2 regions of the Pseudomonas benzopyrenica genome follow, and region 1 is predicted to be linked to the other one. Evidence: predicted binding sites of a transcription regulator. Region 1 holds the regulator's gene; the other holds the start of a gene.
What was found. The regulator LexA, encoded in region 1, represses DNA repair genes until DNA is damaged. The targets are predictions, from matches to a motif close to CTGTNTNNNNANACAG.
Positions count from the first base shown of each region.

Region 2: imuA (translesion DNA synthesis-associated protein ImuA) is a predicted target of LexA. The motif match lies at 2,025-2,040, and genes of this name have one in related genera.

Region 1 is NZ_CP145723.1:3,802,737-3,807,146, reverse strand. It holds gene topA (type I DNA topoisomerase) at 1-523, shown strand, start outside; gene V6W80_RS18160 (DUF6586 family protein) at 582-1,100, shown strand; gene V6W80_RS18155 (hypothetical protein) at 1,231-1,467, shown strand; gene sulA (SOS-induced cell division inhibitor SulA) at 1,531-2,031, opposite strand; gene lexA (transcriptional repressor LexA) at 2,216-2,827, opposite strand; gene V6W80_RS18140 (TetR/AcrR family transcriptional regulator) at 3,064-3,774, shown strand; gene nagZ (beta-N-acetylhexosaminidase) at 3,855-4,410, shown strand, end outside.
Region 2 is NZ_CP145723.1:1,701,825-1,706,234, reverse strand. It holds gene V6W80_RS07875 (Y-family DNA polymerase) at 1-1,358, opposite strand, end outside; gene imuA (translesion DNA synthesis-associated protein ImuA) at 1,366-1,980, opposite strand; gene lpxO (lipid A hydroxylase LpxO) at 2,103-3,002, opposite strand; gene V6W80_RS07860 (DUF4124 domain-containing protein) at 3,180-3,656, shown strand; gene V6W80_RS07855 (SphA family protein) at 3,674-4,410, opposite strand, start outside.

The DNA of each region.
Region 1 (4,410 bases):
GATCGAAGAGGGCAGCTATCGCATCAAGGGCTACGAAGGCCCGTCGCTGGAATGCGACAAGTGCGGCAGCGAGATGCAGCTCAAGACCGGCCGTTTCGGCAAATTCTTCGGCTGTACCAATCCGGCCTGCAAGAACACCCGCAAGTTGCTCAAGAACGGCGAGCCGGCTCCGCCGAAGATGGATGCCGTGCCCATGCCTGAGCTGCGCTGCGAGAAGGTCGACGACACCTATGTGTTGCGCGACGGGGCCTCGGGCTTGTTCCTGGCCGCCAGTGGCTTCCCGAAGAATCGCGAGACCCGTGCGCCGTTGGTCAGTGAACTGCTGCCCCATCGCGACGAGATCGATCCCAAGTACCATTATCTGCTGAGTGCTCCGGTGAAGGATGCCGAAGGCCGCCCGGCGGTGATCCGCTTCAGCCGCAAGACCAAGGAGCAGTACGTGCAGACCGAGGTCGAGGGCAAGCCCACCGGCTGGAAGGCCTTCTACGACGGCAAGAAGTGGCAGGTGGAAGAGAAGCGCTAGGGCCTTTGGCTCCGGCGCGAGACAGGTGGTCGGCGTGAGCCGGCCTGAGGAGAAGGGCATGGCCAACGAGCGTTACACCCGCACCAACCAGAAGCTCTATTTCGCCGGTCTAGCGCTGGACAGCTGGCGCTCGGCTCAGGCGGCACCCTCCGCCCAAAGCCAGGGCCGCATCATGGCCGAGCGCGAGGCTTGCCTGTTTCACCTGCATGGCGCCCTGCTGGGGCTCTGTCAGGAGGTGGCAGGCTTCTACCGTCATCCCACCATGGAAGCCACGTCGCTCGCCGTCCTGCTCTCACCCGACGCCTTGAACGAGGCGCCCAGTCCGGAAATGGGTGAACTGGTGGAGCTGGCTGGCAATTCGGAGACTTGGCTGGCGCGGTTGATCGCCGAATACCAGCGGCTGCTGCAACCGCCCCAGGCGCCACGGCGGCCCAAGCAGGACCCGACCTTGGCCCTCATCGAAGCGGTCAGCCTGGAACCGGCCGAACCGGAACTGGGTCTTGAAGAAGTGGAAGCCTGGCGCGAAAGTCTCAAGCAGACGGCGCTCAGATTCCGCGGTGCCATGACCGAGTGGTAGGAGCCGTCCAGCTAGCATGCCGCAGAGGCCGTCAGGACGATGGCCTTGCAGACCGTCGAAAAAGGCTCAGGCAAGTCAGCCTCCCAGACCCCACGCTGTTACACTATCCGCTTAGCTGTGGAGATACTGAATGACTACTGCCTACCTGGAAATCGTTGAACTCTCCGATGGTCGCATCGTGTTGCGCCGTGCGGACGACGAGGAAGCCCTCGTGACCCTTGAGTTTTCCAGCGATGCCAAGGATTTCCTGCATGGACAGCAGATAGAGGTGGCCAAGGCCATGTTCAACCTGGGCGTGCAGATGGCGGGTCGCTTGGCCGAAGGCGACAGCCTTCAGCGTGACGATCAACCCCGCGTCCTGCACTGACTCTCCGCCTGATCCGGCATTCCGTGCGGGAATGCCGCTGCTACATCCCTTCCTGCCCGCTGCCTAGGCGAATCTGACGTTCAGACTCTGGCTGTTGCCCTGGGCCGCGGCGCGTGCCAGTTGCTGCTTGCCCGCATCGCTGAGGTCGTGCAGCCAGCTGATCACCGTATGACTCTGCCCCTTGCGCAGCACCTCGCAGGCCAGTTGCAGCGTCTTGGCCGCGCTCGGCGTCTGCAGCAGGAGCACCCGTTCCGGATTCAGATGGGTACTGCGCAACCAGGCGTTGCTGAGCAGCGACGGCGGCGTGACCAGGGTCAGCCAGCGAGCATCGTCTTTGTCGCTCAGCTGGCGCAGGATGGGCGCCAGCAACTGCAGGCATTGTTCCTGGCTACCGTGCAGGGACATCTCGCTGAAGGTGTCCGGCAGCGGGGCGGCCGGCAGCTCCCGGGCCGGCTTGCCGGCCTTGGGCAGAAAGGCGGTCAGCTCCTGCAGCAGGAGCTCAGGTGCCAGGTCCAGCTCTTGAACCAACGAACGCGGGGCATCGAACATCAGGGGAAATTGCATGGCTACCTCCTGGAGGCGACTCGATCAAATCCACTTGAGATCATGTACCACGGATACATGACGTCACTGTGCTCAGCCTGGTCTTGAGCGCTTTTTCGGAGCGCGAACCTATACCCCCGATCAAGACTTCGGCGTAAGGCAAATAGCGGTGACAAGAGGCTGGCCCGCAGGCCAGCCCTAGACGTTAGCGGCGGATGACGCCAACGCTTAACCCTTCGATGGCGAATTCCTGGGTGGAAAGATCGACTTCGATAGGGGCGAACTCGGGATTTTCCGCCAGCAGGGTGACCTGGTTGCCCGAGCGCTTGAATCTCTTCACGGTGACTTCGTCGCCCACCCGGGCCACGACGATCTGGCCATTGTGCACCTCACGGGTCACATGGACGGCCAAGAGGTCGCCATCGAGGATGCCGACGTCTCTCATGCTCATGCCCTTGACCTTGAGCAGGTAGTCGGCACGGGGCTGGAAGAAGGCCGGGTTGATGGCGCAGTTTTCCTCGACGTTCTGCTCGGCCAGGATGGGGGCGCCCGCGGCGACCCGACCGATGACTGGCAGGCTCTCGTCGGCCTTGCGCGTAGTATCCAGCCCCGGGATGCGGATGCCACGAGAGGCGCCCGGCGTCATCTCGATGGCGCCCTTGCGGGCCAGGGCCTTGAGGTGCTCCTCGGCCGCATTCGGCGATTTGAAACCAAGCTCCTGCGCGATCTCCGCGCGGGTAGGCGGAAAGCCATTGGCTTCGAGGCAACGCTTGATGAAGGCCAGGATCTCGGCTTGTCGCGGTGTCAGTTTCAGCATGATGCACGTCGCGTCGTCTAATGATGCTGTGATTATATACAGTAACTCCAGGTGGTAGGCAAGGGCACCTGGCCCGGCTTCGGACGACAGGCCGGATTGGTGGCAAATAGCCCGCAAACAGCAGAAGGACGAGTGCTCCAGCGCTTTCAGGTCAGGCTCACCGCCCGAACTGCGATTGACTTGGATAGCGTTTGAAACATATGTTTCAAACGGAAATTCATCTATCGAGGAAGGTCATGGCGCAGTCGGATACCGTGGAGCGCATTCTGGATGCGGCCGAGCAACTGTTCGCCGAGCGCGGCTTTGCCGAAACCTCGCTGCGACTCATCACCACCCGCGCCGGGGTCAATCTGGCGGCCGTCAACTATCACTTCGGCTCCAAGAAGGCCCTGATCCAGGCGGTGTTTTCGCGCTTTCTCGATCCCTTCTGCTTCAACCTGGAGCGGGATCTGGATCAGTGGCAGCCGAAGAGCAGGGAAGAGGTGAGCCTGGAGGCGCTGCTGAATCTGCTGGTGGACCACTCCCTGGCCATCAAGCCACGGCATGGCAATGACCTCTCGGTGTTCATGCGTCTGCTGGGTCTGGCGTTCAGCCAGAGCCAAGGCCACCTGCGCAAATACCTGGAACAGACCTATGGGCGTGCCTTCCGCCGCTTCCTGCTGCTGGTGAACCGCGCCGTGCCCGAGATTCCGCCCCTGGAGCTGTTCTGGCGCGCCCACTTCATGCTGGGCGCGGCGGTGTTCAGCATGTCCGGCATCAAGGCACTGCGGGCGATCGGCGAGAACGATTTCGGCGTCGATACCCACACCGACCAGGTGCTGCGGCTGATGGTCCCCTTCCTCGCCACCGGCATGCGGGCGCCGACGGCGATGCACGCACCGGAGCTGGCCCAGGCCCAGTATCGGCCGCGGCGGCCAGTGGCGGTGGAGACAGCCGAGACCTACTAGGCTGCGGCATCGAGGGTGGCTGGGGTAAGCTTGCGTCCCTTTCACGGCGCCATGCGCCGGAGCATTCGGACGAGGTACCCATGCAAGGCTCCCTGATGGTCGATATCGCTGGCACCTGGCTCACCGCCGAGGATCGTCAGCTGCTGCGCCAGCCAGAGGTGGGCGGACTGATCCTGTTCGCCCGCAACATCGAAACCCCGGGGCAGGTCCGCGAACTGTGCCGCGCGATCCGCGCGGTGCGCCCGGAGCTGTTGCTGGCCGTGGACCAGGAAGGCGGTCGCGTGCAGCGCCTGCGCCGCGACGTGGTACGACTGCCGGCCATGGGGCAGCTGGGCGGTCGCGCGGACAGCCTGGAATTAGCCCGGCTCTGTGGCTGGATCATGGCGACCGAGATCCTGGCGGTGGGGCTGGACTTCAGCTTCGCTCCGGTGCTGGACGTCGACCATGGGCGCAGTCAGGTCATAGGCCTGCGCTCCTTCGGCGATGCCGAGCAGGTGATCAGGCTGGGCGGTGCCTTCATCGCCGGCATGGGTGACGCCGGCATGGCCGCCACGGGCAAGCATTTCCCCGGGCATGGCTGGGCCGAAGCCGATTCCCACTATGCCATTCCCACCGACGAGCGCGATCTGGACACCC
Region 2 (4,410 bases), 2.1 Mb from region 1:
AAGGCCCAGGCTTGGCGTCCGTCGGCCACCTCGATGCGGTAGTAGTCGCGGCGTTGGTCGCCGCCGTCCCACCAGCCGCTTTCGATGCGTTCAGGACCGGCCAGGATCCGGCGTGGCTGACCGTCGAGGGGGCGCGGTTCGCGCAGCAGCCAGCCCGGACGCAGGCCGGGCAGCACAGTCTCCAGGCGTCGCTCGTGGCGCCAGACCAGGGCGCGCTCGGGCCGATGATCCGCCTGGATGCCAAGGCCGAGCACGGCCTCCTCACCCAGCCGGGCACGCAGACGCTCGCGCAGCACCTCCCAGCCCACGGCCTGGGCCGGGCGTTCGTCGAACAGGCCATGGCGTTCCGGCACGAAGAGCGGCAATTCCTCGCTTTCCAGGCGCAGCGCCAGGACCGGCGCCACCACCTGCAACTGTTCGAGGCGGCCACGGGCGAATTCGAACAGCAGGGCGGCATCGCGCTCGGGGGCCAGCAGGCCGATGGTGAGGGTGGTGGCCGGCCCCTGGCGATGTTCCAGCCAGAGCAGGAAGCGCTGCACGCCACGGTCGCGACTGGCCAGCCAGGCGGCCAGGTCGGCGGTGAGGCGGCGCAGTGGGAACAGCAGGGCCTGGTGGGAGTCCACCTCGAAATTGAGTTCCACCCGCGCCACGAAGCGATCGGGCGGCCGATAGAACTCCAGCGCCAGACTGCGACTGCCGCTCAGCAGATCCAGCTGCTGCAGAAGCTCCGGCGCGAAGCGCCGGGCCAGGGCGGCCCTGGGCAGGGCCTTGAGCTGCTCCAACCGGCGGATACCCATGCGCGTCAGCGCCTGGGCTTGCTGGGGGGCGAAACCGGCGCGCTCCACGGGCAGCCGATCGAGTAGGCGCGGCAGGTCGTCCGGAGAGGCGATGAGACCATCGGCGACATTGGTCAGCATGCGCGCCGCCACCGGATTGGGTGCCAGGGCCAGCCGATGACGAAAGCCCAGGCCCTGGAGCTCCTGACGCAGGCGCCGCTCCAGCCGCGGCCAGGGACCCAGCAGCGGCAGGCTGGACTGGATCTCCAGCAGCAGCGCCCGCGGATAGTGGCGACTGACCTGGGAGCTGAAGCCATAGCCCCAGGCCGCCAACAGCGCCTCGGCCGTCTCGATGAGCGCCGGATCATGTTCCTGCTGCTCGAAGTCGCGGGTCAGCGCCTGGGCGGCGGCCAGGGTCAGGCCAGGGCGCAACCCCAGGGCTCGCGCGGCCGGATTGACCGCCCGCAGCAGGCGACGCTGGGGCGGACCGGAAAGCAGCACCAGCGGCTGCTCCGGCTGCGGATGGCGGCGCAGCACGGCATCCAGCGCCAGCTGCGGAAAGAGGATGCAGGCCCAGCGCATGACCAGCTCAAGCGCCGCCGGCCAGATCGAGCACGCCGGGCTGACCGCCGCGGCATTTGCGGATGTGCAGCCGTTCCAGCGGCGCCCTGAGTTCCAGGCGCAAGGCCGCCGGCGAGGGATTGTCCAGGGCGGCGGCCGAGCGCAGGGCGAAGGCCAGGGTACGACCGCTCTCGGCGGCGACCTGCAGCCGACGCAGTTGGCGATCATCGGCCCGCTCGGGCCAGCAGAGCACCGCGCCGAAGCATCCCGAACGCAGGCACTGCTCGGCGGCCCAGAGCACCTCGGCGCCCTGGGCGCGGATCACCACCAGGGAATCCAGCGCCACGCCGGCCGCCTGCCAGGCCAGGGGATAGGGCAACAGCGGCGGGCCGATCAGGGCGATGCGTTCGGCGGCCTGGCTCAGGCGCGCCAGGGTTGGCCAGAGCAGCCGCAACTCGCCATGGCCGGGGCCGGCGAGCAGCAATTCGGTCAGCGCCGCCTCGGGCCAGCCGGCGCCGGGCAGATGGGCATCCAGGGCGGCGACCCCGGTGGGCTGGTCGCTGCGCCGGGCATCAGGACTGGTCTGCCCCTTCCAGAGCCGCCGCTCCTCGAACAGCCGGGCCAGGCTGGCGCCGCCGCTCATGCCGCCAGACCTGCAGGGGTGTTATCCATGGCCATCGCCTCAATCTGTATATGCATACAGTATTAGAGGCGATCCGCATCGGGGTCAAGTCGAACCGCTGCCTCGGCTGACGAAGGTGACCGTCAGATCCAGATCACCACGCCGATCAAGGCAGCCAGCAACAGCCACTGTTCGAGGTAGTAGCGGAAGCGGTTGCGCTTCTTCAGCGCCTTGCCGCGTTGACGGATGCGATAGAGGTGCCGGAAGGCACGGTTGAGGCCACCGGTGCGGTCGCTGGCGTCATTGGGCGAGGCCGCCGAGGCCAGCAGGGTACCGCTGATCCAGCGGTTGAAGGCACCGGCCCAGCGATAGCGCAGCGGTCGCTCGATGTCGCAGAACAGGATGATGCGATCCTGCTCGGTGGTGTTCTCGGCGTAGTGGATGAAGGTTTCATCGAACACCACTGCCTGGCCATCGCGCCAGTGATAGCGCTGGCCGTCCACCTCGATGAAGCAGCGTGGGTCGTTGGGCGTGGCCAGGCCCAGGTGATAGCGCAGGGAGCCGCCATAGGGATCGCGATGACGCACCAACCGCGACCCGGGCGGCAACTCGGCGAACATGGCCGCCTTGACCGTGCCGATGCCCCGCAGCAATCCGGTGGTCTGCGGGCACAGCTGCATGGCGGAAGGATGGCTGTCGCCGTACCACTTCAGATAGAAGCGCTTCCAGCCGCTCTTGAAGAAGGAGTTGAAGCCGGCATCGTTGTGCTCGGCGGCTTTCTTGATCTGGCCGGCACGCAGCAGGTCCAGGGCTTCGTCACGAATGAGCTGCCAGTTGTCCTGCAGCACCTGGAGCTCGGGAAAGCGTTCCACCGGGTGATAGGGCTGGTTGGGTACCCGCGACGTCAGGAACATGAAGGTGTTCAGCGGTGCCAACACCGTCGAATGATCACCTAGCTGACGCAGGAAGCGATGACGCACCCGACCGCGAAAATGCACGTACAACACACAGAGAAAGAAACCGCCGATCACGAACCACTTCACGCGTCACTGTCCTGAAAAGAATGTTTCAAGATGTTATACGCTCCACCGGCATCAGACCTAATTCTAAGGTCTGACGATTAGCCGCAGGCTTGCACGGGGACGTGCACCGCCGCTGGGAGCCATGACGGGCATCTTGTATCCTGCAGGTGACACTTCGAGTGCCCGGAGGGCCTCATCATGCGTTCGCTACTCTATGGCCTACTGCTCGCCAGTGGCGTCGTGGCCGCTCAGGATGTCTACAAATGCGTGGACGACCAGGGCCAGACGACCTATACCCAGGGCGCTTGTCCGACGAATAGTCAGATCACTACCATTCCGCTGCAGCGTTTGCCCGACAGCAACGGCTTCACTCCCCCGCCAAAACCCGCCACGCCACTGCCAGCCACTGCGCCGCGCGAGATCACCGTAGTCCCCGCGCCGGCCAGCAGCCGTCAGCGCCCGGTCGATGACGTCACCGTGGTCGGCGGCTCTTCCTCCTCTTCCAGCTTTCGCCAGGAAACCCAGGTGCGCAGCGGCGGCATCCTCTATCAGCCGGTGCCGATCTACATCGACCGCCGGCCGCGTGACGAGACCTGGCACATGGTGCCCCACCCCCAGGCGCAGCCGCCGGCTCCGCCTACTCAGCAGATTTACGGTATCCCTTTCAAACGCTGAAAGGCGGTAACCACTGCCTAAAGACGATGCAGGAAGTTGACGACGAACTTGCGTCCCTCGGTGCGGTTCTCGGCGTCCTGCTCGAAGTAGCTGTTGACGGTGACCAGGTTCTGTCTGGAAAAGGCGTAGGTGAAACCCGGACCCCAGGCCCAGACTTTTTCCCGGCGTCCGCTGACGTCATGGCCATCCACCTGGGTATCGGTGATCTGCCGGAGCCAATAGCCGCTCAGGCCGATGCTGAGTCGGTCGTTCAGCGCGTACTGGGTGGCGAAGTTGGCATGCAGTGCCTGGCCGGCCTGGGTGTCTGAGACAGCGCCGAAGCTACGCAGCGGCTGGTCGTTCTTGCCATTCCACAGGTACCAGAAGCGCCCGGTCACCGACCATTGGGGCGTCAGCCAGTAGGTGGTGGCGTAATAGGGATTGAAGGACCAGAAGTTGCTGCCCGGATTGATCGCCCGGTCGCGGTCGTAGCGACCGGTGGGGGCGACGATCTCGGCCTCGATGCGCTGCGCCCAGCGCGGTCCGCCGTCGGGGCGGGTGGTGGTGGGTAACTGCAGGAAGGCGCCCAGGGTCAGGTCCCCTACCCCTTCGCGGGCGCTCAGCGCCTGGCCGCCGAGGCCATCGTCGACATCGGCATGGGCCAGCCAGGGCAGGATGGCGGTGAAGCCGGGCATGGCACCGTTGGCCAGCGGCTGCCCCAGGTAGATCAGCTGGGTGACCGGGGCGAAGGTGGTCAGGTCCTGCTTGGGCAGGG